DNA from 2 places in the Cellulomonas sp. KRMCY2 genome. Region 2 is predicted to be linked to the other one. Evidence: predicted binding sites of a transcription regulator. Region 2 holds the regulator's gene; the other holds the start of a gene.
What was found. The regulator HspR, encoded in region 2, represses chaperone genes until heat shock. The targets are predictions, from matches to a motif close to AAGTTGAGTCNNNNNGACTCAACTT.
Positions count from the first base shown of each region.

Region 1: clpB (ATP-dependent chaperone ClpB) is a predicted target of HspR. The motif match lies at 1,387-1,411, and genes of this name have one in related genera.

Region 1 is NZ_JAGF01000001.1:1,095,021-1,106,095, reverse strand. Features, by position in the region: gene K415_RS0105370 (universal stress protein) at 1-201, opposite strand, end outside; gene K415_RS0105365 (DUF3153 domain-containing protein) at 343-1,293, opposite strand; gene clpB (ATP-dependent chaperone ClpB) at 1,463-4,081, shown strand; gene K415_RS0105355 (beta-phosphoglucomutase family hydrolase) at 4,123-4,839, shown strand; gene K415_RS0105350 (glycoside hydrolase family 65 protein) at 4,905-7,313, shown strand; gene K415_RS0105345 (TetR/AcrR family transcriptional regulator) at 7,321-7,938, shown strand; gene K415_RS0105340 (beta-glucosidase) at 8,058-10,583, shown strand; gene K415_RS0105335 (septum formation family protein) at 10,599-11,075, opposite strand, start outside.
Region 2 is NZ_JAGF01000001.1:1,618,888-1,629,962, forward strand. Features, by position in the region: gene K415_RS0107825 (GNAT family N-acetyltransferase) at 1-970, opposite strand, end outside; gene K415_RS0107830 (GNAT family N-acetyltransferase) at 1,048-2,160, opposite strand; gene K415_RS0107835 (peroxiredoxin) at 2,231-2,791, opposite strand; gene K415_RS0107840 (SRPBCC domain-containing protein) at 2,960-3,709, shown strand; gene K415_RS0107845 (nuclear transport factor 2 family protein) at 3,682-4,050, opposite strand; gene K415_RS0107850 (YdeI family protein) at 4,047-4,670, opposite strand; gene dnaK (molecular chaperone DnaK) at 4,946-6,802, shown strand; gene grpE (nucleotide exchange factor GrpE) at 6,799-7,455, shown strand; gene K415_RS0107865 (DnaJ C-terminal domain-containing protein) at 7,514-8,512, shown strand; gene K415_RS0107870 (heat shock protein transcriptional repressor HspR) at 8,575-8,994, shown strand; gene K415_RS0107875 (hypothetical protein) at 9,084-9,851, opposite strand; gene K415_RS23405 (sigma-70 family RNA polymerase sigma factor) at 10,099-11,075, shown strand, end outside.

The sequences.
Region 1 (11,075 bases), 520 kb from region 2:
GTACGGCACGCCGCTCGCGTCGAGCGTCGCCCGTACCGCGGCCAGCTCACCCTCGGTCGCGAAGGTCTTCTCCGGCGGGTCGCTGGTGGCCGAGACGTTGACCACGACCAGGTCGTGCCCGTGGACGGTGGCCTCCGTGACGGCGTGCCGCAGGGCCGCCTCGCCCTCCGGTGTGGGTGTGTACCCCACGACGATCGACATGGTGCGCTGCTCCTCCGGGACGGGGCCGCGTGCCCGTGGTTCGACCCTGAGCCGATCATGCCAGCCGGGCGACCCGCGGGACAGGCCCGCCCAGGGGACGCCGATGGCCCGGCCCGTGGTGGGCCGGGCCATCGGGTGAGGTCACTGCTCGGGCGCCTGCGGCGGGACGGGCGGCTCGGTCTGGACCGGCGGCTCGACCTGGGCCGGCGGTGCCGCAGGCGGTGCCGGCGGTGCGGCGGGTGGTGCCGGCGGTGCGGCGGGTGGTGCCGGCGGTGCCGGTGGCACCTGTGCCACGGGCGGTGCCTGCGGGGTGAACTGCGCCGGCGGGACGGCACCGGCGTCGCCCGGCAGGCCGCCTGCGTAGCCGACGTTCGGGTCGCCGTACCCGCCCGGCACGGCCGGAGCCGGCGCTGCGCCGGCCCTGCGGCTGCGCACGACGAGGAAGACGACCACGCCGATCGCTGCGAGAGCCACGAGGGCGATGAGGCCGATCAGCAGGGGCTGGAGACCGCCGAGGCCGCCACCCTCCACGGCGCTGCCGCGGGCATTGATCTCGGTGCGCTCACCGATGACCGGCTCCCAGACGACCGTCTTGCCGTCGAGGGTCCCGTCGTGGTCGCCCACCGCACCGGGGAACGTGATCGCGATCCTGACGTCCATCGCGCCGCCGACGTCGCCCATGTCCTCGGCGCCGGCGTCGGTCAGGTCCATCGCGCCGCTGACGACGAACTCGTCGCCCTCGCGCACGATCTTCAGGGCATCCGGGTCGTCGGACGACGCGCCGAAGTAGTCGAGCGTCTCACCCTCGAAGTACGTCGTGCTGCCGATGTACTCGCCGTCGTCGTACGGCTCGGTCCTGGTCGTACCGGAGTCGTCGCCCTCGGTCATGTCCTGCTGCATCTGCTCCGCCAGGGCCTCCGGGTCCTGACCGGAGAGCTCGGCGAGCTCGGAGGACACGGCGAAGAGGAGTGAGCCGTCGACTGTGTCGTCGGACTGGAGCTGGATGTCCATGTCCACCTTGACGCAGCCCGTCAGGGCGAGCAGGAGTGTGGCGGCGAGCGCGGAGGCTCCCCATAGTCGTCGTGTGCGCATGCTTGACCCTCCCACAGGCGCGGGCCGACGGGGTGCGTTTTGCCGGCCGTCCACCGGATGACGCAGAGGAGAGCATCGGCGGCTCGCGCATGAGACTTGAGCGGAATACGCTCAACTTTGCAGCGGTTGCGCTGAGTGTCGATCACGACAGTCACGGAGGCAGGCACAGATGGAGCCCAAGTTCACGACGAGGTCGCAGGAGGCCCTCGCGCAGGCGGTCGGGTCCGCGACGACGGCAGGCAACCCCCAGCTCGAGCCGGTGCACCTGCTCGAAGCCCTGCTCGCCCAGGAGGGTGGCGTCGCGACCGGTCTGCTCGACGCGGTCGGCGCCGACCGGTCCGCGCTCACCCGGCGGGTCGCGGCGGCCCGAGCCACCCTCCCCGCGGCGTCCGGCGGCTCCGTCGGCCAGCCGAGCCTGTCGCGCGCGATGAGCGCCGTGATCACGTCGGCGCAGGCCGAGGCGCAGGCCCTGGGCGACGAGTACGTGTCGGCCGAGCACCTGCTGCTCGGCATCGCGGCCGGCTCGTCGAGCGCGGCCGAGGCGCTGCGGGCCGCCGGTGCGACCCGGGAGGCCCTCGCTGCGGCGCTGCCCGCCGTCCGGGGTTCCGCGCGCGTGACGAGCCCCGATCCCGAGGGGACCTACCAGGCCTTGGAGAAGTACGGCATCGACCTGACCCAGGCGGCGCGGGACGGGCGGCTGGACCCGGTCATCGGTCGCGACGCCGAGATCCGCCGGGTGGTCCAGGTGCTCTCGCGGCGCACCAAGAACAACCCGGTCCTGATCGGTGAGCCCGGCGTCGGCAAGACCGCCGTGGTCGAGGGCCTGGCGCAGCGGATCGTGGCCGGCGACGTGCCGGAGTCGTTGCGTGGCAAGCGCCTGATCGCCCTCGACCTGGCCTCGATGGTTGCCGGGGCGAAGTACCGGGGCGAGTTCGAGGAGCGGCTCAAGGCGGTCCTGGAGGAGATCAAGGGCGCCGAGGGTCAGGTCGTGACCTTCATCGACGAGCTGCACACGGTCGTCGGCGCCGGGGCGGCCGAGGGTTCGATGGACGCCGGCAACATGCTCAAGCCGATGCTCGCGCGGGGCGAGCTGCGCCTGGTCGGGGCCACCACCCTCGACGAGTACCGCCAGCGGATCGAGAAGGATCCGGCCCTGGAGCGGCGCTTCCAGCAGGTCTTCGTCGGCGAGCCGAGCGTCCCGGACACCGTCGCCATCCTGCGCGGCCTCAAGGAGCGTTACGAGGCGCACCACAAGGTCGGTATCTCGGACGCGGCGCTGGTCGCCGCCGCGACCCTCGCCGATCGCTACATCCCGGCCCGGCAGCTGCCGGACAAGGCCATCGACCTGGTCGACGAGGCCGCGTCCCGGCTGCGGATGGAGCTCGACTCCTCGCCGGTCGAGATCGACGTCCTGCGCCGCGCGGTCGACCGTCTGACGATGGAGGAGTCGTACCTGTCCGAGGCGGACGACGACGCCTCGCTCGAGCGGTTGGACAAGCTGCGGGCCGAGCTCGCGGACAAGCGGGAGGAGCTCGCGGCCCTGACCGCGCGGTGGGAGCGCGAGAAGGCGGGCCAGAACCGGGTCGGTGAGCTGCGGGTGCGCCTCGACGAGCTCAAGGTGGCCGCCGAGCGTCTGCAGCGCGACGGCGACCTCGATGCCGCCTCGCGGCTGCTGTACGGCGAGATCCCGGCCGTCCAACGTGAGATCGCCGACGCCGAGGCCGCCGAGCAGGGCCGCAGCCACCGCGACGGCAGCTCGCCGACCGAGGCGCCGATGATCGCCGAGAAGGTCGGCCCGGACGAGATCGCGGAGGTCGTCTCGGCCTGGACCGGCATCCCGACCGGGCGGCTGCTCGAGGGCGAGACCGCCAAGCTGCTGCGGATGGAGGACGTCATCGGTGCACGGCTGATCGGCCAGGACCGTGCCGTCCGGGTGGTCTCGGACGCGGTGCGGCGGGCGCGGGCCGGGATCTCCGACCCGGACCGGCCCACCGGCTCGTTCCTGTTCCTCGGCCCGACCGGGGTCGGCAAGACCGAGCTGGCCAAGGCCCTGGCCGACTTCCTGTTCGACGACGAGCGGGCCATGGTCCGTATCGACATGTCCGAGTACTCCGAGAAGCACACCGTCGCGCGGCTGGTCGGGGCGCCGCCCGGGTACGTGGGCTACGAGGAGGGTGGTCAGCTGACCGAGGCGGTGCGCCGACGGCCGTACTCCGTCGTGCTCCTCGACGAGGTCGAGAAGGCTCATGCGGAGGTCTTCGACATCCTGCTGCAGGTCCTGGACGACGGTCGGCTCACCGACGGCCAGGGCCGCACCGTCGACTTCCGCAACACGATCCTGGTGCTGACGTCGAACCTCGGCTCGCAGTTCCTGGTCGACCAGACCCTCGACGACGCGACCAAGCGAGAGGCCGTGATGGCCGCGGTCAGGGTCGCGTTCAAGCCCGAGTTCCTCAACCGGCTCGACGACGTCGTCCTGTTCGACGCCCTGACCCTCGAGCAGCTCGGCCAGATCGTCGACCTGCAGATCGGCTACCTGGCCGCACGGCTCACCGACCGTCGGATCACCCTCGGGGTGACCCCGGCCGCGCGCGAGTGGCTGGCGATCGAGGGCTTCGACCCGGCCTACGGCGCCCGGCCGTTGCGCCGCCTGGTCCAGCGCGAGATCGGCGACAAGCTGGCCCGGCTGCTCCTCGCCGGCCAGGCTCATGACGGGGTCACCGTCACCGTCGACCGAGCCGCCGACGGGGCCGGCGACGGCCTGGTCCTGACCACCCGGACGGGGTGATCCGAGGCTCGTCACGACGGCCGGAGGGCTAGCGTTGGGTCATGGTCTGGGACCGCTTCGACGGGGTGCTCTTCGACCTCGACGGCGTCCTGACCCCGACCGCTGAGGTACACATGCGCGCCTGGCACCAGGTGTTCTCCACGTATCTCGCTGCGCGGGGCGTGCTGCCCGCCTACAGCGGGGCCGACTACTTCGCCCACATCGACGGGAAGCCCCGGTACGACGGCGTCCGGGCGGTGCTGGCCTCACGCGGCATCGTCCTGCCGGAGGGTGAGCCGGCCGACGCGCCCGGGACCGGGACGGTCTGCGGCCTCGGCAACACCAAGCAGGAGGTGCTGGACCGGCTGCTGGCGCAGGAGGGCGTGACGGCCTACCCCGGGTCGGTAGCGCTGCTCGACGAGCTCGCGCAGCGGGCCGTCGCCGTCGCCGTCGTGTCGAGCTCACGCAACACCCGGGCGGTGCTGCGGGCCGCTCGGCTGGCCGATCGGTTCGTCGTCGTCGTCGACGGCGAGCTGGCCCACGACGAGGGTCTGCTGGGCAAGCCGTCGGCCGAGACCTTCCTGCGCGCCGCCGAGCTGCTGGGTGTGCCCGTCGACCGTGCCGTGGTGATCGAGGACGCCGTCGCCGGCGTCGCCGCGGGCCGGGCGGGCGGGTTCGGCCTCGTCGTCGGCGTCGACCGCGGAGCCGGCGCACAGGTGCTGCTGCAGGCCGGAGCGGACGTCGTCGTCGAGGACCTCGCCGAGCTGGTGACCCGGTGACCGGGCTCCGCGACCCCCTGGACCGCACGCGGTTCCCGGTCCACCCGTGGCGGCTGACCGAGAGCATGTTCGACGCGGACGACCTCGGACGGACCGAGGCCCTCTTCGCGGTCGGCAACGGCTACCTCGGGCTGCGCGGCAACGTCGAGGAAGGGCGCGACCGCTATGCGCACGGCACGTTCATCAACGGCTTCCACGAGACGTGGACCATCCGGCACGCCGAGGCCGCCTACGGCTTCGCCCACACGGGTCAGACGATCGTCAACGTCCCGGACACCAAGGTGCTGCGGCTGTACGTCGACGACGAGCCGCTGCTGCTCTCGGTCGCGGACCTCGTCGCGTACGAGCGCACGCTCGACCTCGCCGACGGCGTGCTCACCCGCGACCTGGTCTGGCGCACGCCCTCGGGCAACCGGGTGCGCGTGCGCTCGCGGCGGATGGTCTCGTTCACCCAGCGGCACCTCGCGGTCTACACCTTCGACGTGACGGTGCTCGACGCCCCGGCACCGGTCGTCGTGTCCTCGCAGGTCATCAACCGTCAGGACGGGCTCGACGAGTACCGGACGAAGCCGAAGTCCGGTGGGGTCCCGGACCCGCGTCGGGCCTGGGCGTTCGAGGAGCGCGTCCTGCAGCCCATCCTGCAGTGGGGCGGGGGCGACCGCGCCGTCCTCGGGTACCAGTGCACCCACTCGGGGATGACGCTCGCGGTCGCGACCGACCACCGGATCGAGACCGAGAACGAGTACGAGGTGCTCACCCAGGTCGAGCAGGACGTCGCCAAGCACGTCTTCCGGATCCGTGCCCAGCCGGGCCGGCCGATCCGGATCACGAAGACCGTCAGCTACCACACCTCGCGCAACGTGCCGGCGCGGGAGCTCGTCGACCGGTGCCGCCGCACGCTCGACCGGGTCCTGGACGAGGGCGTCGAGAAGCAGTTCGCCGACCAGCGGGGCTGGATGGACGCGTACTGGGCCCGCTCCGACGTCGAGGTCGAGGGTCAGCCGGAGCTGCAGCAGGCGATCCGCTGGAACCTGTTCCAGCTCGCCGCCGCAGCAGCGCGGGCGGAGGGCACCGGCATCTCGGCGAAGGGTGTGACCGGGTCGGGCTACGGCGGCCACTACTTCTGGGACAGCGAGATCTACGTGGTCCCGTTCTTCGTCTACACGTCGCCGGTGGTGGCCCGCAACGCGCTGCGCTTCCGCTGCACCATGCTTCCCGCGGCGCGGGACCGGGCCCAGGAGGTCACCCAGCGCGGGGCCCTGTTCCCGTGGCGCACGATCAACGGTGAGGAGGCGTCCGCGTACTACGCGGCCGGTACCGCGCAGTACCACATCGACGCCGACATCTCCTACGCCGTGAGCAAGTACGTGCAGGCCACCGGCGACGAGGAGTTCATGGCCCAGGACGGCGTCGACGTGCTCGTCGAGACCGCGCGGATGTGGGCCGACCTCGGGTTCTGGCGGGGCAACGGCGCCGACACGTTCCACATCCACGGCGTCACCGGCCCGGACGAGTACACGACAGTGGTCAACGACAACCTCTACACGAACGTGATGGCGAGGTTCAACCTGCGGCGTGCGGTCCGCGCGGTCACCGAGCTCGAGCGCGACCGGCCCGTGGAGCACGCGCGGATGGTGGCCCGGCTCGGTCTCGTCGACGACGAGGTGCTCGAGTGGTCGAGGGTGGCCGACGCCATGGCCATCCCGTACGACGCGAACCTCGGCATCCACCCGCAGGACTCGAGCTTCCACGAGCGTGAGGTGTGGGACCTGCGCAACACCCCGGCCGACAAGCGGCCCCTGATGCTGCACTACCACCCGCTGGTCATCTACCGCTTCCAGGTGCTCAAGCAGGCCGACGTCGTGCTGGCGCTCTTCCTGCAGGGCGAGTACTTCACCGCGGAGCAGAAGCGCGCCGACTTCGAGTACTACGAGCCGATCACCACGGGCGACTCGACGCTGTCCGGCATCGTGCAGTCGATCGTCGCGGCCGAGGTCGGCTACCACGCGCTCGCCCTGCGGCACTTCCACGAGTCGCTCTTCGTCGACCTCGCCGACCTGCACGCGAACACCGCGGACGGGGTGCACGTCGCCTCGGCCGGTGGGGTCTGGGGTGCACTCGTGCACGGCTTCGGCGGGATGCGGGACGACGTCCCCGAGCTCTCCTTCGATCCACGGCTGCCCGACGCGTGGCCGTCCCTGACCTTCCGGCTGACCGTGCGCGACACCCGGCTGCTGGTCACCGTGCGCGCCGACTCGATCACCTTCGCGGCCGAGACGGGAGACGGGGCAGCGGTGACGGTCCGCGGCCGACGGGTCGTCGTCGACTCGCAGGACCCGGTCACGGTGCTGCTCGACGGCCAGGGTCCGCGGCTGGAGGGGGAGCCGGGAGCGGCCGCACCGCCGGGTACGCACCGAGCCGACGGCACAGTGATCACGGCGTCGGTGCCGCACGACACCGGGTCCGACAGTTAGCGCCGGGATGACGTCGGGCCCCCGAGCGGGCGGTGCGGAGCTGCGCGGGTACGCCCGCGGCCGTGCCACCCGTCGACAGATCCTCGACGAGGCGGTGCGTCTGTTCGCCGAGGTGGGCTACCGCGCGGCGTCCCTGCGCGAGCTCGCGGCGCGGTGCGGCATCTCGCACCCGGGTCTGCTGCACCACTTCCCGAGCAAGGCCGTCCTGCTGTCCGCGGTGCTCGCCCAGCGGGACGAGCTCGACAGCGCGCGCTACCTGGCCAGCGCCGGGTCGGGGCTCGACCAGCTGCGGGGCATGGTCGCCCTGGTCGAGCACAACGTCGAGGTCCCGGCCTTGGTCGAGCTGCACGCGAGCCTGTCCGCCGAGGCGACGGACCCCCTGCACCCTGCCCACGCGTGGTGCGTCCGCAGGTACGAGACCACCAGGCGTCAGTTCGAGCAGGTCCTCGTGCAGGCGAGGGCCGACGGCATCCTGCGATCGGACGTCGACCCGGCGGTCGCGGCGACCGCGCTGGCCGCGCTGATGGACGGTCTCCAGGTGCAGTGGCTGCTCGACCGGTCGGCCGTCGACATGGTGGTGGTCCTCCGCGACCACCTGGGTCGGCTGCTGACGTGTGAGCTGTGACGCCCGAGCGCGTCGCGCACACGCGCGGATCGCTGCCGGAACCGGTCACCTGGACCGGATAGTGCCTGTAATACTGACCGTGCGGTAGGGATTCCACCTCGAGCACGGACGGACCGACGATGGCGCGCACCCCACGGAGAACTCTGACCCACCACGACGTCGAGGAGCAGGTGAAGGAGCGCCTCGCCGCGCTGACCACCGAGCAGAAGGTCCGGCTGCTGACGGGCGCCGACTTCTGGGCGCTGCACGCCGAGCCGGACGCGGGCCTGCGCGTGATGGTCGTGTCCGACGGGCCGTCCGGCGTGCGCGGTGCGCGGTGGGACGAGCGGGAGCCGTCGCTCAACCTGCCGAGCGCGACAGCTCTCGGTGCGACCTGGGATCCCGAGATCGCCTACCGGTACGGCGTGGCGATGGCGCACGAGGCACGTCGCAAGGGCGTCGACGTCGTGCTCGGCCCGACGATCAACCTGCACCGCAGCCCGCTCGCGGGCCGCCACTTCGAGGCCTACTCCGAGGACCCCCTGCTCACGGCGGACATCGCCGAGGCCTTCGTCCGGGGCCTGCAGGACCACGGCGTCGGTGCGTGCCCCAAGCACTACGTCGCGAACGACTTCGAGACCGACCGGTTCACGGCGTCGGTCGAGCTGTCCGACCGTGCCCTGCGCGAGCTCTACCTCGCACCGTTCGAGCGGACAGTCGTCGACGGCGGCGCCTGGACGATCATGTCCGCCTACAACGCCGTCCGCGGCGTGACGATGACCGAGAACACGCTGCTCGCCGAGCCGCTCAAGGGTGAGTGGGGCTTCGACGGGGTCGTCATCTCGGACTGGACCGCCGTGCGCACCCTCGCATCGGCGGCGGCTGCGCAGGACCTCGTGATGCCGGGGCCGGACGGACCGTGGGGAGCCGCGCTGGTCGCGGCCGTCGAGGCCGGCGAGATCCCGGTCGAGGTGCTCGACGACAAGGTGCGCCGGCTGCTGCGGCTCGCAGCGCGGGTCGGCGCGCTCGACGACGTCACGCCTGCGGCACCGCTGCTGCCGTCCGGCGGTCCGACCGACGCGGCGGACATCGCGCTGGCGCGGGAGGCCGAGGTGCGGGCGATCGTGCTCGTGCGCAACGACGGCGTCCTGCCACTGGCGCCACCGCGCGAGCCGGGCACCCCGGTGCGGATCGCCGTGCTCGGTCAGAGCGCCCAGCGGCCGCGCACCCAGGGCGGCGGCAGCGCCACTGTCGTGCCGCAGGCGACGGTCTCGCCCCTGGCCGGGCTGCGGGCGGCCCTGCCGGGCGCGACGATCACGCACGCGATCGGCGCTTTGGTGCAGGACGGCGTCCTGCCGTTCGACCTCGACACCGTGCGGCACCCGGACACCGGCGAGCAGGGTGTCCGCATCCGCTTCATCGATGCGGCCGGCACCGTCGTGCTCGAGGAGGCTCGCCGTGCGACCGACCTGATGTGGCTCGGCGACGCCCCGACGGGTGTCGTCGCCTTCGAGCTCGTCACCGACTGGACCCCGACCGAGACCGGGCCGATCGAGCTCGGGTTCGAGGTGCTCGGCCGGACGGTCCTCGAGCTCGACGGCGTCACCGTGCTCGACGCGACCGCCGGCCACGACGACGTCGAGCTCGGTGCCGCCCTGATGGCACCGCCGAGCTCGACCGTCCGGCTCGACGTCGAGGCGGGACGCACCCACCGGCTGCGTTTCGACCACCGCATGGTCGCGATCCCCTCGATGCCGGACGGGTCCTCGATGCCGGGTGTGCTCGGCTTCACGGCAGGCTGGCGACCCGTCGCCGAGTCCGCCGAGGCCCTCATCGCCGAAGCCGCAGCCGTCGCCGCGGCCGCTGACGTCGCCGTCGTCGTCGTCGGCACCAACGAGAAGGTCGAGTCCGAGGGCTTCGACCGCACGTCGCTCGACCTGCCGGGGCACCAGGACGCGCTCGTGCGCGCCGTCGTCGCCGCCAACCCCCGCACCGTCGTGGTGGTCAACTCCGGTTCGCCGGTCGTCATGCCGTGGCACGACGACGTCGCAGCCCTGCTGATCACCTGGTTCGGCGGCCAGGAGTACGGCCACGCGCTCGCCGACGTCCTGACCGGTGCGGCCGAGCCCGGCGGACGGCTGCCCACCACGTGGCCGGCCCGCGCCCAGGACGTGCCCGTCCTGGACACCACGCCGGTCGACGGCACTGTCCGCTACGACGAGGGCATCCACATCGGGTACCGCGCCTGGCAGCGCGCCGGAGCCACTCCGGCGTACCCGTTCGGCTCGGGGACCGGGTACACGACCTGGTCCTACGACGCCGTCCGGGTCGACGCGGGTGCGCAGGACCACGGCAGCACCGGCCCGCTCACGGTCCGGGTCGACCTGACGAACACCGGCGCACGCACCGGACGGCAGGTCGTCCAGGTCTACCTGACCCGGCCGCTCTCCGATGTCGAGCGTCCGGTCCGCTGGCTCGCCGGCTCCGCCGTCGTGGCGGCCGACGCCGGGTCGTCGGTCACCGCCGAGGTCACGCTGCGGCGTCGGGCCTTCGAGCACTGGGACGAGCCGGCCGGTGGGTGGGTGACCGAGCCGGGCGTCTTCGGCGTCGTCGTCGGACGGCACGCGGACTCCACCGAGCTGACGACGGAGGTGCGCCGAGGCTGAGCCGGTCTGAGCCGGTCAGGGAACCGTGACGTCGTCGCCGGACGTGAACGAACCGGTCGCGCCACCGCCGTCGAGCCATGCCAGGCACAGCCCGCGCCGGTCGCCCTGGCCCCAGCCGGCCGCGCTCGGTGACCAGACGACGGCCTGGAAACCGGCCTCGCGCTGGACGGTGTCCATCTCGCAGTACGCGGTGACCAGCTCGTCGACCTCGTCCTGACCCGGCCAGTCGGCCCCGCGCAGGGCCAGCACGCCGACCACCTCGGCCTCGTGCGGCTCGTCGCACGGCACCACGGTGACGCGGACGACCGCGCCGTCGGCCGGCAGCGGGTCGACGCAGTGCCCCGGCGCGAGCTGGCGGGCGGTCGCGGACCGGGCCCCGTCGACGTCGCCGAGCGGCCGGATGCCCAGGTAGTAGCGCCCTGCGGTGACGAGGCCGGCGACCAGGCCGAGCACCAGCACGCCCCCGACCACGGCCAGGACGGTCCTGGTGCG
Region 2 (11,075 bases):
CGGTCGGCTTCCGGGCGACCAGGTGCTCGAGGTTCGCTGCCTTGACCAGCATGCCGAGCCGGCGCCCGCGGTGCTCGCGGAGCACGAGGGTGTCGTGCTGATGGACGACCTGGTCGGTCCAGCCGAGGCAGACGAACGAGGTGTACGCGGCCAGTGTGCTTGACGGCGTGTGGACGGCCGCGGTCGTGAGCTGGCGTCGTCCCCGGCTGCGCAGGAGGTCCTCGCTCGCGCGCACGCGCTCGGCATCCCATGGGGCCTCCGCCGCGTCGAAGCCTCCGAGCGGTGCGTCCGTGCTCATCCGGGTCTTGAGCACGGCGAACTGGTCGACCAGCTGGTCGGGACATGCGTCCTCCCAGGTGGCGAGGCGATAGTCGGCACCGGCGGAGGACTCGGCACGTGCGCGGTGCACGGCCAGCCGGTCAGCGTCGAGCGGCACGTCGAGGATCGAGTAGCGCTCGACCTGCGCGAGGGTGAAGCCGCGCGTGAGGGCGAAGCGGACCGACGGATCCGACGTCCGGACGAGCCCGGTGCCTGAGCCGGGGGCGAGCGTGCCGGGCCCCGGGCTTGGCTCGGAGGCCTGGCCGGTCCCGACCGCGAGGGTGGTCCGGCCGGCATCGCGCGCGAACGCCACAGTCGCCGCGAAGAGATCGGTGCCGACACCCTGCCGCCGCGCCGAGGGCCGCACGTCGAGCGCGAACCGCACCGTGTGGGTGTTGTCGCGCGTCCACATCTGCAGGTGCGCTCGGCCGAGGACCCGTGCCGGATCCGGTGCGTCCGTCGGATCGTCCCGGACGGCGGCGAGCAGGACGTGGTTCGCATAGCGGTCGTCGTGGAGTGTGACGAGCATCTCGAGAGCGGTCAGCGCCTGGTCGTCGGTGCCCCACGACTCGAAGGAGCTCGCCCGCTCCGCCTCGACGGCCCCGTGCAGCAGCCAGGCGCCGGGCGCGTCGAGATCGGCGGGTGCTGGCACGATCCGAATGGACCACGACGTCATGGGCGAAGATTGCCCGCCCTGGACGCTCGCGGTCCACTTGGGCAGACCCGCTGTCAGCCGAGCTTCTTCTGCCACGCGCCGCAGACCCCGGTGGGTCGGAACCCCAGCGCGACGTTGATGCCGAGCATGAAGGCGTTCTCCTCGGCGTTCCAGGTGTGGATCCGTCGGGCGTCCGGCCGGATCCCGGCGAGCCGCCGCAGCAGGTCCGTCTTGACCAGCATGCCGAGCCGGTGCCCCCGGTGCTCGCGGACGACCAGCGTGTCCTCCTGGAAGACGACCTCGGGCTGGCGCCAGGGGTACTCGACCATCGTGAAGGCCACCAGCCTGCCGGTGGGGCCGTGCACGGCCGCGACGGTCAGGTACCCGTGGCCGCGCGCGGCGATGTCCTGCTCGGCCGTGCGGATGCGCTCGACGTCCCAGGGGTCCTCCTTCATCTCGAGCTGCCCCATCGGGGCGTCCGTGCTCATCCGCGTCTCGAGCCCGGCGAACTGGTCGACCCACTCGTCCGGCGCCCGGTCGGACCACGCGACCAGGCGGTAGTCCGGCCCGGCCTGCGCCGCGGCGTCGTCGTGCAGACGCTCGACCAGGCCCGGGTCGATCGGCAGCTGCAGGACGCTGTACCGCTCGGCCTGCTCGAGCGCGTAGCCGCGGTGCAGGGCAAAGGCGGCCTCGGGGTCGGCCGCCGAGATGCGCCCGCTGCCGGTCGGTGGCTCGATCGCGAAGGGGTCGTCGGCGGCGGGTTCATCGGGGTGCTCGCTCGAGGCGATGAGGGTCCGGCGGCCGTGCTCCGCTGCGATCCGCTCGCACTCGGCGAGCAGCGCCGTTCCCACGCCGGCCCCGCGATGCTCCGGGTGCACCAGGACCTCGAGGTACGCGAGGTGCTCGTTGCTCGTCCTGGGCATGGCGATGCCTGCGGTGCCGATGACCTCGCTCGGCTGGGGCGGGGTGCCGGCGTCGGCGCGCATCGCGACGAGCTGGATCCGGGTCGAGTAGTCCTGCCGCCGGAGGTAGGTCAGCGCGTACAGCGGGCTGTAGGCGAGGTCGTCGTGGCCCCAGTGGTCGAGGTCGACCGCGACGGACACGGCCGACGTGCCATGGACGGCCCAGGCGTCGGGGGCGTCGAGGTCGGCGGGCACCGGTGCCCGCGTGATGGTCCACGTGGTCATGCGCCACTGTGGGCGCACGACGGCGTCGCGCGCCACGCGTTTTCGAACATGGGCCGGTGCGTGCCGGGGCTCAGTGGCTGAGCAGCCAGGTCAGCACCTCGTGGGCGTGCTGGTCGGGCGGGAAGACCGGGTAGAAGACGTGCTCGGCCACTCCGCCGGTGACCACGAGGGTCAGCCGCTTGAAGAGCCGCATGCCGTCGACCTCGAAGGTCGGCAGAGCGAGTGCCGCGGCCAGCTCGAGGTGGGGGTCCGAGAGCATCGGGAAGGGCAGGTGCAGCCGTGCGACGGCTTCGCGCTGGTAGCGCAACCCCTGGCTCGAGAGGCCGAACACCGCCGCGGCGCCGGCGCGAAGCAGGCTCTCGTGGTCGTCGCGGAAGCCGCAGGCCTCAGGCGTGCAGCCGCGCGCGCCGGGGATGGCTTCCCAGCCCTGCGGCAGCTCGACGCCGGGATGTGCGGTCAGGGGGTAGAGGAACACGATCGTGCGTGGGCCGGGCAGGTCGGCGAGGTCGACAGTGGTGTGGTCGGTCGAGCGCAGGCTCAGCTCGGGCATCCACGCGCCGCGCACGTGGGCTGCGGCGCCGTCGTCGCGCGGCACGGGAAGGCCCGGTGCCGGTGACAGATGGGTCGTCACGTCTGGCCCCCTTCCCCGATGAGCGAAACCGTACCGAACCGGGAGCCCCCGTGGGACCTGTCGCCTCGAGATGCGCGTCGGCGCGGGTCGCCGGTCATCACATGCGCCCCCGGCGGTGCGGTGCCATGCTCGAAGAGCCCACTGCGGCTCACTGTCCGAGGAGGACCCATGTCCGAGAACCGCCGAGTCCTGGTCGACATGGTCCTGGGAGCCCGCGCCGACGCCGTCTGGGCCGCCCTGCGGGAGCCCGATCAGATCGAGCGGTGGTTCGGCTGGGACTACGACGGTCTGGCCGCCGAGATCCGGCAGATCTTCGTCGACGACGTCGAGGCGGACCAGCAGGCCGGCTCGCTCGCCTTCCCGGACGGCGACCGGATCGTGCTCGATCCGCAGGGCGACGACCGGACCGGTCTGCGGGTGCTCCGCAACGAGCACCCGGCGGGCTACGTCGGCGAGTACGACCCGATCGACGAGGGCTGGATCACCTTCACCCAGCAGCTGCGGTTCGGGCTCGAGCGGCACCGCGGCCAGGCGCGGCGCACGGTCTCGGCGCTCGGCGTGGGACTCGGCCCGCAGGACGACCCGCTGCTCGCCCGGCTCGGCATCCGGCTGCTGGGCGACGAGCCGGTCGGTTCCCGGTACACCGTCGACCGCGCGGACGGGACGCAGTTCGGCGGCGAGATCTTCTTCCAGACCGACCTCCAGCTGGGCCTGACCGTCGAGCAGGAGGGTGATGACCTGCTCGTCATCGCGCGCACCCCACCGTCGAGCGCTCCGCCGGACGGTGCGGCGATGTTCGTCCTGAGCACCTACGGCCAGGACGACGCCGGGCACGCGGCGACCGAGGAGCGGTGGACCGGGTGGTGGGGCAACGCCGACGTGACACCGGCTCAGCGCCAGGTGCCGTCCCACTCGTAGAGCGGCGCCGTCGTCTGGTACTCGCGCAACCGGTGGACCCGCCCGCCGGTCGTCGTCGCGAGGGTGATGCCGTCGAACGTGCTGCGGTTGCCGGCCCAGGTGCACTCGAAGGTCCACTCGGCGACCTCGAACCCGTCGCCCAGCCGGTGGGAGGTCGTCTCCCACCGGTGGATCTGCCCGCCCTGGCCGAACCACTGCTCCATCCACCGACGCACTGCCACCGGGCCGCGGTAGACCGGACCGTACGACTCGGTGACGACGCAGTCGTGGGCCAGGGTCGCCAGCACCGCGTCCACATCATCACGTCGCCAGCCGTCGATGTACTCCTCGAGCACCGTCACTGCTCGGCCTTCCCGGCCGCTGCGTCCGGCTCGGGCGAGCGCCGCTGGGGGTACGGCGTCCGACCTTGTGCGAGAGCTGCCACGAACTCGGCGATCTTGCGGGTGCGGGTCTCGGCACGCTTGACCGAGGTGATCCGGTAGATGATCGCGTACCGGTTGGTCCCGGTCAGGACGTCGAACCAGGCCTGCGCGCGGGGTTCGGCGGCGAGTGCGTCGGCCAGGTCCGCCGGCACCTGCGCCCCGGCCTGACCGCCGTAGGCCTGCTCCCAGCGACCGTCCGCCTGGGCCGCGCGGACCTGGGCGCGCCCGGCCTCGTGCATCAGGCCCGCACTCTCGAGGCGGGCGACGTGGCCGACGTTCCGGGCCGACCAACGGCTGCGCGCGCGCCGGGGTGTCATCCGCTGCAGCACGGTCTCCGCGTCCCGTCGAGCGCCCTGACCGTCGATCCAGCCGAAGCACAGCGCCTCGTCGAGGGCCTGGGCGTAGGTCAGGGACGTCACCGTCCCACCCTTCTTGTGCAGCACGAGCCACACCCCGGGGGACGTGTCGTGGTGCTCGGCCAGCCAGGCACGCCACGCGGGCGCATCCGGCAGGAGCAGCTCAGGGAGGTCGACAGCCATGCTGCCATCGTGCCCCTGCGGTCCGACACGCGTCAGGGTCCACGGCCGAGGGAATGCCGGGCGGCCTGTTGTAGTTGAGCCGAGTGGACTCAAGTCTGGGCCCGGCGACTTGCATCGTGCCCGACGACGGCGCAGACTTGAGCGCAGCAGGCTCAACCATCGGTCGGCATCGTCCGTCGACACGCACTGTGTCCACACGCGATGCCGGACCACACGCAACGCAGCTCTCGCGGCGAGACGCGCCGAGGAGCACGAATGATCAAGGAGCGCCTCACATGGCACGTGCAGTCGGGATCGACCTCGGTACCACCAACTCCGTCGTCTGCGTCCTCGAGGGCGGCGAGCCCACCGTCATCGCCAACGCCGAGGGATCACGCACGACGCCGTCCGTCGTCGCGTTCTCCAAGACCGGCGAGGTCCTGGTCGGCGAGGTCGCCAAGCGGCAGGCCGTGACGAACGTCGACCGCACGATCTCCTCGGTCAAGCGCCACATGGGCACCGACTGGCACGTCGCGATCGACGACAAGAACTACAACGCGCAGGAGATCTCCGCACGCGTCCTCGGCAAGCTCAAGCGCGATGCCGAGCAGTACCTGGGCGAGCCCGTGACCGACGCCGTGATCACCGTCCCGGCGTACTTCAACGACGCCGAGCGTCAGGCGACCAAGGACGCCGGCCAGATCGCCGGTCTGAACGTGCTGCGCATCGTCAACGAGCCCACCGCCGCCGCGCTGGCCTACGGCCTGGAGAAGGGCAAGGAGGACGAGCTGATCCTGGTCTTCGACCTCGGTGGCGGCACGTTCGACGTCTCCCTGCTCGAGGTCGGCAAGGACGAGGACGACTTCTCCACGATCCAGGTCCGGGCCACGCACGGTGACAACCGGCTCGGTGGCGACGACTGGGACAACCGGATCGTCCAGCACCTGATCAAGGAGGTCAAGAACACCGCCGGCGTCGACCTGTCCAAGGACAAGATCGCGCTCCAGCGGCTGCGCGAGGCCGCCGAGCAGGCGAAGAAGGAGCTGTCCTCCTCGACCAGCACCAACATCTCCATGCAGTACCTGTCGATGAGCGAGAACGGCCCCATCCACCTCGACTCGAAGCTCACCAGGGCACAGTTCGAGCAGATGACCGCTGACCTGCTCGAGCGCACCAAGGAGCCGTTCCGCACCGTCATCCGTGATGCGGGCATCAACGTGGACGACATCCACCACGTGATCCTCGTCGGTGGCTCGACCCGCATGCCGGCCGTGACCGAGGTCGTCAAGGAGCTCACCGGTGGCAAGGAGCCCAACAAGGGCGTCAACCCGGACGAGGTCGTCGCCGTCGGCGCCGCGCTGCAGGCCGGTGTCATCAAGGGTGAGCGCAAGGACGTCCTGCTGATCGACGTGACCCCGCTGAGCCTCGGCATCGAGACCAAGGGCGGCGTGATGACCAAGCTCATCGAGCGCAACACGGCCATCCCGACCAAGCGCAGCGAGATCTTCTCGACCGCTGACGACAACCAGCCGTCGGTGCTGATCCAGGTGTTCCAGGGCGAGCGCGAGTTCGCCCGGGACAACAAGCCGCTCGGCACGTTCGAGCTGACCGGCATCGCGCCGGCCCCGCGCGGGGTGCCGCAGATCGAGGTCACCTTCGACATCGACGCCAACGGCATCGTGCACGTGTCCGCCAAGGACCGCGGCACCAACAAGGAGCAGTCGATGACGATCACCGGTGGCTCCGCGCTGCCGAAGGAAGACATCGACCGCATGGTCAAGGAGGCCGAGGAGCACGCGGCCGAGGACAAGAAGCGCCGCGAGGAGGCCGAGACCCGCAACCACGCCGAGTCCCTGGTGTACTCGACCGAGAAGGTGCTTGCCGACAACGCCGACAAGGTCCCGGACGACGTCAAGACCGAGGTCACTGCGGCGGTCGCCGCGCTCAAGACGGCGCTCGAGGGCACCGACCTCGAGGCGGTCAAGTCGAAGCAGGCCGCGCTCGCCCACGTGAGCCAGAAGATCGGCGAGGCCATCTACGCGTCGGAGGCCGCCAACGCTCCGGCAGCCGATGCCGAGGGTGCTCCGACCTCCGCCGCGTCCGACGAGGACGTGGTGGACGCCGAGATCGTCGACGAGGACGAGGCCAAGTGACCGACCACCTCACCGCTCAGGGTGGGGCCGACGACGTCGACCCCACCCGGCCGCGGTTCACCGACAAGCGGCGCATCGATCCGCAGACCGGCGCGGTGCGCGAGCCCGCCGCACCCGCAGGCGCTACCGCAGCGGGCCCAGCCGGCGCGTCCGACGCGTCCGACGGGTCCGACGGGTCCGACGAGAGACTGCTCACGGGCGCCGACGCCCCGCCCGAGCTCGAGGCCGCCCAGGCGGTCGCCACCGAGCGGCTCGAGGACCTGCAGCGACTGCAGGCGGAGTACGTCAACTACCGCAAGCGGGTCGAGCGGGACCGTCTGGTCGCCCGTGACCAGACGGTGGTCGCGATGGTCGAGGCGCTGATCGGCGTGCTCGACGAGATCGACCTGGCCCGGAAGCACGGCGAGCTCACCGAGGGCCCGTTCGCCTCCATCGCCGAGAAGCTCGAGGCCACGCTGGGTCGCTTCGGCTGGGAGAGCTACGGCGCCGAGGGTGAGACGTTCGACCCCACGGTGCACGAGGCGCTGATGCACCAGCACTCCGACGACGTCACGGAGCCGACTGTCGTGGCTGTGCTTCAGCCCGGGCACCGGGTCGGGGACCGGATCGTGCGGGCGGCGCGGGTGTCGGTCGCCGAGCCTGAGGACTCCTGACGGTCACTGACCCGCGGACCACGACTGATCGGACGACGACGGACGGAAGGGGGTAGGGATGGCCGGCCAGGACTGGTTCGAGAAGGATTTCTACGCGACCCTCGGCGTGCCGAAGAACGCGGACGCCGCGGCGATCAAGAAGGCCTACCGCAAGCTGGCGCGAACCCTGCACCCTGACCACAACCCCGGCGACGACGCGGCAGAGGCCCGCTTCAAGGAGGTCGGCGAGGCGTACGCCGTGCTCTCGGACGCCGAGCAGCGTCAGCAGTACGACGCCGTCCGGGCGATGGCCGGCGGCGGGGCCCGCTTCTCCGCACCGGGTGGCGCGGGCAGCTCGGCGGGATTCGAGGACCTCTTCGGTGGTCTGTTCGGCGGCGGTGCACCGGGCGGCGGCCAGCGGGTCCGGTACACGACCCAGGGCGGTGGCGGCGGCTTCGACGACATCCTCGGCGGGCTGTTCGGCGGCGGCGGCGGTGGTCAGACGGGCTTCCGGCCGAATCGCGCACCCCGGCAGGGTGCCGACGTCTCGGCGACCACGACCCTGCCGTTCCGGCAGGCCTTCGAAGGCTCGACCGTCTCCCTCCAGGTCGACGGGCGTCGGGTCAACGCCCGGATCCCGGCCGGGGTGCGGGACGGCCAGAAGATCAGGTTGCGCGGCAAGGGCCGGCCGGGCGAGCTCGGTGGGCCTGCCGGTGACCTGGTGATCGCGGTCAAGGTCGAGCCGCACCCGGTGTTCAGCATCGACGGGCGTGATCTTCGGGTCACCGTCCCGGTCACCTTCGCCGAGGCCGCCCTCGGAGCCCAGATCGAGGTGCCGACGATCGACGGTGCCACGGTGCGGGTCAAGGTCCCGGAGGGCACGCCGTCCGGCCGCACCCTGCGGGTCCGGGGCAAGGGCGTCGTGACGTCGCAGGGCACCGGCGACCTGCTGGTCAACGTCCAGGTGGTCGTCCCGCAGCGGCTCTCGGACCAGGCGCGCAGTGCGGTCGAAGCCTTCGCGCTGGCGACGAGCGACGCTGACGTCCGGGCCGACCTGCGGGCCAACGCGGCGACCTAGGCAGGTCAGCACACCGGACGAGCGGCTCACGACGAGCCGCTCAGGACGACGAGGGAGGCGTGATGGGTGTCCCGTACGACGAGCCCGCCTTCGTGATCTCGGTCGCGGCGGAGCTCGCCGGCATGCACCCGCAGACCCTGCGGCAGTACGACCGGCTCGGCCTGGTGTCCCCCGGCCGGGCACGCGGCCGCGGTCGTCGCTACTCGCTGCGGGACGTCGCGACCCTGCGTGAGGTGCAGCGGCTGTCGCAGGACGAGGGCATCAACCTCGCCGGGATCAAGCGCATCCTCGCGCTCGAGTCGCACGTGAGCCGTCTGGAGCAGCAGGTCGAGCTGTTGCGGTCGATGGCCGACCCGGGCCGCCGGGTGTTCACCGCGGGTCCGCAGGGAGAGGTCGTGGCCGTCCCGCGCGGCCACCGGCCCGCCCGTGTGACCTCCACCGGCGCCCTGGTGGTGTGGCGCCCCAGCCCGCCGCGGACCTGATCGACGGGCGGGCTGTGACCGGATGACGAAGAGCGCGACCCGTGGGGGTCGCGCTCTTCGTCGTGGGGGGATGCTGGACTCTCGTGTGCCTACCGACGGAGCTGGTTGAGCAGCTCGACCGCGCGGGCGTGGGTCTCCGGAAGGGGTTCGATCCAGATCCGGGGCGGCTGGCGCAGCAGGTCGGTGATCTGGAGCTTGGCAGCCTGCTCGTTGACCCGCAGGCGCATCCGGCGAACGGCCTCGCCGAGGTCCCAGTCGCGAGCGACCAGGACGGCGAAGGCCCCGCCACCCAGTGCGGCCATCGGGTGACCCGGCGCCATCGCGGACGTCAGTGCCCGGCCCATGGCGGCCGAGCGCGCCATCCGGCGCCACGGCGCGAGGTCCTGGGACGCGACGTCGACCAGGACGAGGCAGTGCGTGTGGAAGGCGTAGTGCGCGTGCTTGCCCGCGGCGCCGTAGGTCTCGCCGAGCCGCACACCCAGGTACTCCGCCGTCGGCAGGCCGGACTCGGGGTCCATGCAGGCGGCCTGGACGGGTGCCGACTCGATCGCGCCGGCCCAGCCCTCGCACAGCGCGCGGACGACGTCGAGGCCGGGGTCACGGCCGATCAGCCGGAAGAGCACGCCGACGTCGTCGAGCGTCTCGGCGATGCCGACACCGGCGGCACCGCGGACCTCGCCCAGCCGTCCGGCGGCTGCGCAGGCATTCGCACCGGCGCTCAGCGCCTCGGCCAGGGCGTCCACAGCAGGGTGGTACCAGTCGCCCGGACGTAGCCACACGGAGTCGACAGTCTCGGCCCGCCACTGCTCCCGCAGGGTCGAGGCCCAGGCGTCGCGCATCTGCTCGGTCGAGGTCACGCCTGATGAGACAGCCCTCAGGCCCGCCTATGACGCGACTTCTGGGGGGAATGTGCCCGAAGTGCACCGATCTCACCCAGGTGGGCGGCGCCCGACGCCCGGCCGACGTGAGACGCTGTGACCAGAGGGCCCGTACACTGGGACGGCTCCCCGCGCCCGGACGCCGTCGTCCGGGCGTCTGCAGCACCCGGACCGCTGGGGCGCGGTGTGCCCGCGCACGCCGACGATCGCCGGAGGGGAGGACGCCGTGAGGCTCGCCAGCGACTGGGAGCTGTCCAGCGACGCTGAGCTGATCACGGCTGTCCGCAGCGGCGTCTCGGAGGCCTTCGGGACGTTGTACGAGCGGCATGCCGACGCCGCCCGGGCGGTCGCCCGCCAGTACTCGAACTCCGCCGCCGACGCCGAGGACGCCGTCGCCGACGCCTTCTCGCGGGTGTTCGTCGCGATCCAGGGCGGCGGCGGGCCCGACGTCGCCTTCCGGGCCTACCTGTTCACCGTGATCCGCCGGGTCGCCCTCGTCCGGGTCGAGAGCGGCCGGCGCGCGCAGCCGACGGACGACCTCGAAACCTTCGAGGAGGCGTTCGGCGCAGGCGAGTCGACCGAAGAGCCGACGATGGCGGGCTTCGAGCGCGGCGTCGTCTCCCAGGCGTACAAGTCGCTGCCCGAACGGTGGCAGGCGGTCCTCTGGTACACCGAGGTCGAGGAGCTGACGCCGGCCGAGATCGCACCGGTGCTCGGCCTGACCGCCAACGGCGTCGCCGCGCTCGCGTACCGCGCGCGCGAGGGCCTGCGGCAGGCCTACCTCCAGCAGCACCTCGCAGCACCGGCCAGCGAGGCGTGCACGATCGTCAACCGCAAGCTCGGTGCCTACGTCCGTGGCGGTCTGGCCAAGCGCGAGACCGCGCTGGTCGAGTCGCACCTCGAGGAGTGCGGGACCTGCCGCCCCCTCGTGCTCGAGCTCGGCGACGTCAACCACGGCATGCGGGTGGTCATCGCCCCGCTCGTGCTCGGGGCGGCTGCTCTGGTCGCGCTCAAGGGGCTCGGCTTCGGCGGTGCGGCGGGTGCCGTCGGCGCTGCAGCCGGTGCCGGGGTGGGTGCCGGGGCCGGGGTGGGTGCGGGAGCCGGTTCGGGTGCTGGTGCCGGTGCTGGTGCGGGAGCCGGTGCCGGAGCTGGTGCGGGTGCCGGGGTCGGTGCGGGCGCTGCCGCCGGCGGGGGATCCCTCGT